DNA from 2 places in the Geodermatophilus sp. SYSU D00705 genome. Region 1 is predicted to be linked to the other one. Evidence: riboswitches for the same ligand, from Rfam matches in the RefSeq annotation. Region 1 holds a riboswitch; the other holds the start of a gene.

What was found. Region 1 has a riboswitch for cyclic di-AMP ahead of ACI78Q_RS13740 (C40 family peptidase). Riboswitches for the same ligand answer to the same signal wherever they lie in the genome.
Region 2: it holds a riboswitch for cyclic di-AMP, as region 1 does, so the genes downstream of both, ACI78Q_RS21745 (C40 family peptidase) here and ACI78Q_RS13740 (C40 family peptidase) in region 1, are expected to answer to the same signal.

Annotation. Positions count from the first base shown of each region.
Region 1 covers NZ_JBJGYT010000015.1:68,799-72,858, reverse strand. The annotation lists gene ACI78Q_RS13750 (HAD domain-containing protein) at 1-324, opposite strand, end outside; gene ACI78Q_RS13745 (hypothetical protein) at 546-917, shown strand; gene ACI78Q_RS13740 (C40 family peptidase) at 941-1,438, opposite strand; cyclic di-AMP (ydaO/yuaA leader) riboswitch at 1,454-1,580, opposite strand; gene ACI78Q_RS13735 (hypothetical protein) at 1,940-2,104, shown strand; gene ACI78Q_RS13730 (NAD(P)-dependent oxidoreductase) at 2,133-2,477, shown strand; gene ACI78Q_RS13725 (hypothetical protein) at 2,531-2,755, shown strand; gene ACI78Q_RS13720 (SMP-30/gluconolactonase/LRE family protein) at 2,803-3,702, opposite strand; gene ACI78Q_RS13715 (NmrA/HSCARG family protein) at 3,747-4,060, shown strand, end outside.
Region 2 covers NZ_JBJGYT010000044.1:20,935-24,994, reverse strand. The annotation lists gene ACI78Q_RS21760 (hypothetical protein) at 1-367, opposite strand, end outside; gene ACI78Q_RS21755 (hypothetical protein) at 395-940, shown strand; gene ACI78Q_RS21750 (DUF2568 domain-containing protein) at 918-1,295, opposite strand; gene ACI78Q_RS21745 (C40 family peptidase) at 1,472-2,527, opposite strand; cyclic di-AMP (ydaO/yuaA leader) riboswitch at 2,543-2,689, opposite strand; gene ACI78Q_RS21740 (hypothetical protein) at 2,889-3,068, shown strand; gene ACI78Q_RS21735 (phytoene desaturase family protein) at 3,097-4,060, shown strand, end outside.

The DNA of each region.
Region 1 (4,060 bases):
GCGGGCGCAGGCCAGCTTCCACCAGTCCGTCGCCGTCCCGAGCGGCCCGCGGAAGCCGGTGGGCGCGGCCCCCTCCCGGGCGTGCACCCTCAGCCCGCGCGGGAGCCCCATCGGCTCGGCCAGCAGCCGGTCGGCGTCGCCGGCCCAGGTCGTCAGCCACTGGATCTCCACCCGGCCCGACTCGTGCAGCTCGCGCAGCCGGGCGGTGACCGTCGGGTCCCACGACAGCACGAAGCCGTTGAACGTCCCGCGTCGCCAGCCCTCGGGGAGGTCCCTGCAGGCCGCGTTGAGCACGCCGTCGACGTCCAGCAGCAGGATCGGCACGTCTCCACTCGCGGCCATGGCCACCCTCGTACCCGAGCGCGGCCCCTTCCTGGCGTCGCGCCCGGCTGACCCGTCGCCGTCCGTCACCTCGACGGCAGAGCGGGCACCCACACGGGCGACTTCGCCGTCCGGGACGTTCGGCACCCCGGCGAGCGGGGCAGCGAGGTGGTTCGCTGACAGTCCGCCGGTCTTCCGGTGGAGCACGGAACCAGGGGGAGCCAGTGTCCGACCACCTCGAGTCGCACCCGGGTTCGAGCCGCGTCGAGACGCCGATTCCCTGCCGCCGCCTCGCCCGCGGCCACGCCCCGCACCCGGCGCACGTCCAGCTGGCGCAGGCCGACGACGCCCACTGGCAGCCGGTCGTCGTGATGGGGGCCGTCGGGGACGTCGTCACGCTGGCCGTCGGCGACGAGCTGCAGCGGCACCGCAACCACGACACCGCCCACCTGGCGGACCTGGTCCGCGAGGCGGGACCCGAGGCGTTCGTCAACACCCGCCTCGGACTGCTGTTCCTGCACTCCTGGCCGCGCGACGCCGGCTCGGTCTTCTCGCTGCAGCCGGCCGACCAGCCGCCGGTGCCCTGCCGCCACTAGCGACAGGACACCGGCAGAGCAGGTCAGGCGATGCGGCGGGCGCCGGCGTAACTCGGCATGTAGCTCACGTTGTCGACCCTCACCGGCTGCCCCGGCCGCAAGGCGTGCACCATCTTGCCGTTGCCGATGTACATCGCGACGTGCGAGACGGGGCGGTAGAAGAACAGCAGGTCACCTGGCTGCAGGTTGTCGCGGGAGACCGCCACCCCGGCGCCGGACTGCGCCCGGGCGGTGCGCGGGAGCCCGACGCCGGCCGCCCGGTAGGCGAACGAGGTCAGGCCCGAGCAGTCGAACGCGTTGGGGCCGGAGGCGCCCCAGCGGTAGGGATCGCCCACCTGGGCGAGTGCGGTGTTCACGGCGCTCTGCGCCGCCGGGCTGGCGACCGCCGCGGCCGACACGGCGATGGTGTCCGGGGCGGCCGAGGCGGTGGCGGGTGTGAGGGCGATCCCGGCGCCGGCGATCGCGGCGACCGCGATCCCACGGATGGTGCGACGGGCTGAGGACGTGCGGGCAGTCGTCATCGACGACGGTTCTCCTGTTCCATCCGTCCGCCTACCGGGTTAGCTGTCGGGTTCGGGCGGGAGGTCGCCCGGCACGGCAACAGGCCGTGTTTCACCCCTGTGCTTCGGTGGGTCCCCGGTCCGGGCGCGGCAGTGGCCACGCCCCTGTTCGGCGGGGTCCGACGGGTGTCGCCACGGTTTCGGCAACGGGGGCCCGTCGGGACCGCAGAGGACGCTAGACGCACGCGCGCGGCCACGCCGGGCGAGCGCCGGCGCGAGGGCGCCCGGGCGAGACGCGGGCCGACACGCGCGCGACACGCAGTCCCACCACGTCGGACACCGGGACCAAGGTCCCGTCGCTGCTGACAATTGGGCAGGTCAGCGAAGTCAAGGGCAGTTGGACCCCATACGGAGCGTCCTGACCGTCCGTGGGGACGACCGCACGTATCGCCACGGGAACCTCGGTGGTTGGCCGGACCGTTGGGCGGGCACGATCAACGCAACCAACCGAGGAGGAACCACATGGCCGGCATGATCCGGAAGCTCGTGGCGTCGGGGATCGCGGCGAAGGTCATCCAGGAGGCCCGCAAGCCGGAGAACCAGGCGAAGATCAAGAAGTTCATCGCCGACTACCAGGCCAAGCAGAAGGGCGGCGGCAAGGGCTACGGCCGGGGCCGCGGCTACTGATCCACCGCCCGGCAGCGGCCCCTCCCGGATCCCCGGGCAGGGGCCGCTGCCGCATGCTCTGACCCGCGCCGCCGAGCTCGCCCGGATGAAGCCGACCGCGATCCTGGTCAACACCTCGCGCGGCCCGATCGTCGATGAGGCCGCCCTCGTCCGGGCCCTGCGCGACGGCCGCATCGCCGGGGCAGGCGTCGACGTCCACGACCGGGAGCCGCTGCCCGCCGACGCCCCGATCCGGACCGCGCCGAACACCGTCCTCACCCCGCACCTCGGCTACGTCACCCGCGCCACCTACGAGGTGTTCTTCCGCGACGCCGTCGAGGACGTCGCCGCCTTCCTCGCCGGCTCCCCGGTCCGCGTCCTCGCCCCCGCGTGAGCGCCGCCCGCCCCGGGTACCCACCCCCGCACCCAGGACGAGGAGGTCCGGAGATGACAGAGGGCAACATGACCGGCCGCCCCTACGGGGGCGCCAACGAGGCCACCGGCGGCAACCCGGGCGAGCGCGAGGAACCCGACCTGGTCGGGCCGCCGTCGCAGCAGGAGGAGCCGCGCGCAGCCCAGGGCGGCACCATGGGGACCGTCGACCCCAGTGTGCCCGGCAGTGACGGGCAGCCGCGCCCGGCGGAGCCGCCTCCCGGCGCCACCGGGAGCTGACCCCCGGTCAGCCGGAGGAGCGGGACAGCCGGCGGACGTCCGCCTGACTACGGCCGGCCGGCGTGGGGGACGTCGACCTCGGTCGCCAGCAGCACCGCCTCGCGCACCGGCGCGCGGTTGTGCTCGTAGAAGTCCGGCGCGCAGCACATCAGCAGCGTGCGGCCGTCGTCCCCGCCGAGCATGCAGGCGTACACCCCGAGCCCGGACGGCGCGGAGATCTCGTCGTCCACCCGCCCGCCCTCGGCCACCCGCACCAGCCGGCCGCCCACCGCGTCGGCGGCCCAGATCAGGCCCTCGGCGTCCAGCGCGCAGCCGTCCGGGGCGACCACCAGCTGACCGAGCACCTCGTCGACCGTCGTCCCGGTGACCTCGGGGCCCAGCGACGCCCAGACCCGCCGGTTGGTCAGCGACCCGTCGGCGCCCAGGTCGAAGGCGGTGTACCGGTTGCCCAGCGTCTCGCCGACGACCAGCGTGCCGCCGTCCGGGGTGATCACCGAGCCGTTCGGGAACTGCAGCCCGTCGGCGGCGACGCTGACCGTGCCGTCCGGGTCGATCCGCTTGAGCGACGCGGTCGCCGCCGCGCCGCCGCCCATCAGGTCGAAGCCGAAGTCGCCGACGAACACGTGCCCCTGCGCGTCCACGACGAGGTCGTTGAGGTGCCCCCCGCAGTGCCGGGCGAGGTCGGCGTACGTGCTGAGCGACCCGTCGGCGTACCGGAGCACGCGGCGGTCCTTCATCGACACGACCACCAGCGAGCCGTCGGGCAGCCAGCCGAGCCCCGACGGCTGCTGCTCCACCTCGACCACGACCGTCTCCGCGCCGTCGGCGGCCACCCGGCTGACCGTGTGGCGGTAGAAGTCCGACACCCACCAGGTGCCCTCGTGCCAGCGCGGGCCCTCGAAGAACCCGCCGCCCTCCAGGACCGTCCTGAGCTGCCGCTCTGCCATGGTCGGGCACCCTAGGGGGACCCGACCCCCTGGAGGAGTACCGCATGCCCGACCCCGTGATCGCCGTCGTCGGAGCCACCGGACAGCAGGGCGGCGCCACCGCCCGCGCGCTGCTGGACGCCGGCGCCCGGGTCCGCGCGCTGGTCCGCGACCCGGCGAAGGCCCACGACCTCGCCGACCGCGGCGCCGAGCTGGTGCGCGCCGACCTGCAGGACCCGGCGAGCCTCCGGACGGCGTTCCGCGGCGCCCAGCGGGTGTTCGCGATGACGACCCCGTTCGGCGCGGGCGGCCCGGAGGTGGAGGTGGCCCAGGGGATCGCGCTGGCCGACGCGGCCGCCGACGCCAGCGTCGAGCACCT
Region 2 (4,060 bases), on a different contig from region 1:
GGGCGGCGTCCCACCGGTCGAGGCACGCGTCGAGCTCGGCCCGCTCCGCCGCGGAGAGGGCCGCCTGCTCACGCAGCGCCACCCGCGGGTCGGCGCCCGCCCCGCGCACGTGCATCCGGTAGACGTGCGTGCCGGGGCGGCGGTCCAGCAGCCGGAGCAGCCGGTCGCGGGAGGGGACGCCGGCGGCCACGGCGTCCGCCTCGGTGATGTCGGCGGGGTCCACCTCGGTGACGTCGACGACCTCGACCACCCCCGCCGCCGTGCGCTGGGTGCTGCCGGGGCGCATGCGCGGCCGGTCCCAGCGGCGGAACGCCAGCGTGACCACCCCCTCCATGATCGCGGCGGCGGTGGCCGGTGGGATCAGCACGGCCGGATGCTGGCAGGGTCGACGCCCGTGCGGGGACTGGCGCGGCGGGAGTTCTGCCTCGTGCTGCTGCGGCGGATGGCCGACCTGCGCCCCGACCTGGTCGCGGAGGCGCTGCCCCGGCTGGGGGCCACCCGCGCCGAGGCGCACGCCGCGCACACCCGCTGGCAGGCGCTGCAGCACTCGCCGCGGGCCCCGCGGGGGCTGGCGCTGCGCAGCGCCGTCCTCGGGCCGCCGGACGAGCTCGAGGACCGCCGGTTCGGCGACCTCGACGTCCAGGTCCGCCGGTGGCCGGTGCCGCTGTGGCCCCACCTCTACTGGGAGGTGCTGTCCGGTCCCGGCGGGTCGGTGCTCAACGAGCACCTGGTCCGGGCGCCAGGCTCACCCGTCCCACCCGCGTCCGCGGCGCGGCTGCTGGTGTGGGAGCACGTGCTCGACGACGTCGTCGGCCTGCCCGGGGCACGCAGCGTCGACCCCGGCGTGGTCACCCGCTGGGAGGTCGCGCTGCCCGGCGGGGCCCGGGCGCGGTTCGTGTGGGGGCTGCTGCAGGAGGTCAGCGGAGGGCCGGGGCGCTGACGGCGTCCGCCGACGCCGGGGAGGTGAGGGGCCCGGAGAGCACGGTGCCGAGCACGGCCGCCGCGGCGAGGACGACGGCCAGCCGCGGCGAGCCGCTGACCAGCAGCGCGGCCACCGCGCCCCCGAAGACGACGACCTTCACGAGGACGGCGAGCGCGGCCACCTGCACCACGGCCTGCGGCGCAGCGAACACGCCCCACAGGACGGCCACCCCCAGGGGTAGGCCGAGACCGAGGAGCCAGCGGCCGGTCGTCGTCGCGCCGGTGGTGGCGCCCCAGTACCCGAGCGCACCGAGCGCGCCGAGCTCCGCGGCGAACGCGACGCCCGCCCAGGCCCACTGCCATGCCTGCGCCATACCGACCTCCTGTTGTGAACAGTGCTCTCCTTCGAGATCAGTGTTCACGAGCGCGTCGGCGCGGTCAAGGTCCGGAGACGCGCGGAGCCCCGGTCGCGTCGTGCGACCGGGGCTCCGGGATGACCCCGTCCAGGGCACCGCCCCTAGCAGGCGAGGGGGGAGGACGGGGCCCTTTCTCAGCCGGCGATGCGGTTGAACCGCGGCGTGGCGCCCATGGCGTCGACGCTGGCGACCTTGACGACGTCGCCGGAGGTCGGCGCGTGCACCATCTGGCCGTTGCCGAGGTAGATGCCGATGTGGCTGACCGGGCTGTAGAAGGCGACCAGGTCACCGGGGCGCGCCTCGGCCCGGGACACCTGGGTGCCCATGGACGCCTGCATGCGGCTGGAGTGCGGCAGGCTGATGCCGGCGGCCTTGAAGGCGTACTGCACGAGCCCGGAGCAGTCGTAGGAGCCCGGCCCGGCCGCCGCCCAGACGTAGGGCTTGCCACGCTGGGCCATGGCCGTGTCGATCGCGGTCTGGACAGCCCCGCTGCCGGCCACCACCGGCGCGGAGGCCGCGGGCGCCGGCGTGGAGCGCTCGGCGCGGCTGGCGCGCTCGGCCCCGCCACCGTGGGCGGTCGCGGCCGCCTCGAGGGCGGCCCGCCGCTCGTCGGCGGACAGCCGGGCGTAGTCGGCCTGGTAGGCGTTGATCTGCTCCTGCAGGTCGGCCTGCTGCGCGGCGACGGCGTCGTACTGCGCCTGGGCCTCGGTGGCGGCGCGGTCGGCCACCGCCTGGGCCTCCGCGGCGACCTCGCCGGCCGCGACGGCCTGGTCCAGCAGCACGTTCTGGTGGCCGGCGACGGTCTCCAGCAGCGTGACCCGGTTGACGAACTCCTCGGCCGAGCCGCTGGTCATGAGCGCCTGCAGCGAGCCCATGCTGTCGCCGGTGAAGGCACTGCGGGCGATGCCGCGGACCTGCTGCTGGGCCGCGGTCACCGCGCCCTGCGCGTCGGTCACCGCCGCGGCGGCCTGCTGGGCGGCGGCCTGCTGGGCGGCGAGGGCCTCGCGGGCCTCGTTGAACTCCTCGGTGACGACCTCCAGCTCGTGGCCGCGGGCCGCGACCAGGGCGGCGGCCTCCTGCGCGGTGGCCGGCTCCTCCGCTCCGGCGGACGACGGCACGAGGGTGATGCCGAGGGCGCCGGTGACGGCCAGGACGAGGGCAGCGCGGCGGGCGGTGCGAGGGGACGCCATGGGGCGGCGGCACTCCGTTTCTTCCACGGCCGCCTACCGGGTTAGCTGACGGGTTCGGGCGGGAAGGCGCCCGGCGCGCCGGCCACGGCCGTGCGCGCTTCACCCCAGTGCTGCGGTGGGTCCCCGGCCCCGCGCCCCCGGGGAGGAGGGCGCGTGCTCGGCGGCGTCCTCGGGGTGTCACCCAGGTTGGTGACGGAGCGCCCCGCCGGACACACACACCGTAAGGGCCGTGACGCTGCCGTGACAATTACCTGGATGTGATTTCGTGGACTCTCGACTCCATCCGCCACACACGCGGGACCGGTGGGTCCGGTGGTGCCGGTGGGGTTTGGCGACCGCTCCCCGCGAGCACGTCCAGCGCATGGACCTCAGACGCCCCCTGGCCGCCCTCCTCCTCGCCGGGGTGCTCGCCGGGTGCAGCAGCACCGAGACCGGCGGGAACACCGACGTGAACCGCAACGAGCAGGACTGCGGCACCGCCGAGCAGGCTCCCGGGCAGGGCTGCGAGGAGAGCGAGGACGCGCCCGCCGAGGGCAGCTGACGGTGCCGGCACCGGCTACGGTCCGCCGGTGAGCGGAGCGGGCGCATACGACGCCGTCGTCGTCGGTGGTGGGCACAACGGGCTGGTGGCCGCGGCCTACCTGGCCAGGGCCGGCTGGTCGGTGCTGGTGCTCGAGCGCCGCGAACGGGTGGGCGGCGCCGCGGTCAGCGAGCAGGTGTTCCCCGGCGTCGACGTCCGGTTGTCGGCCTACTCGTACCTGGTGAGCCTCCTGCCCGACCGGATCGTCGCCGACCTCGACCTGGAGGTGACCCTCGCCGACCGCGCCGTGGCCTCCTACACCGCCGTCCCCGGGGGCGCGGGCCTGCTCGTGGAGCGGGACGAGGGGCCGGCCACGGCCGCCTCGTTCCGCGCGCTGACCGGCTCAGACGCCGAACTGGCCGGCTGGCAGCGCTTCTACGGCCGCCTGGCCACGCTGGCCGAGGACCTCGCCCCCACCCTCATCGAGCCGCTGCTCTCCCCTCAGGAGCTGGCCGGCCGGCTGCGCGACCCGCAGCTGTGGCAGGACCTCCAGCAGCGCCCCCTGGCCGACGTCGTGGGCGACCACCTGACCTCGGACGTGGTGCAGGGCGTGGCACTGACCGACGGGCTCATCGGCACCTTCGCCGACGTGCACGACCCCGGCTCGGCCGCCGGCCGCTGCTTCCTCTACCACGTGGTCGGCAACGGCACGGGGCGCTGGCGGGTGCCGGTGGGCGGCATGGGCGCGGTCACCGGCGCCATGGCCGCCGCGGCCCGCGGGGCCGGCGCCGAGCTGGTCACCCGCGCCACGGTGACCGCGCTGGAGCCGCGCGCCGACGGCGTCACGGTGCACTGGACCGACGACAACGGCACCGAGCGCGCGGTGGACGCCGGGCACGTGGTCTGCGGCGCGGCGCCCGCGGTGCTCGACCGGCTGACCGGCGCACCGCCCCGGCCCACCACCGACGGCGCCCAGCTCAAGGTCAACATGGTGCTGGCGCGGCTGCCCCGGC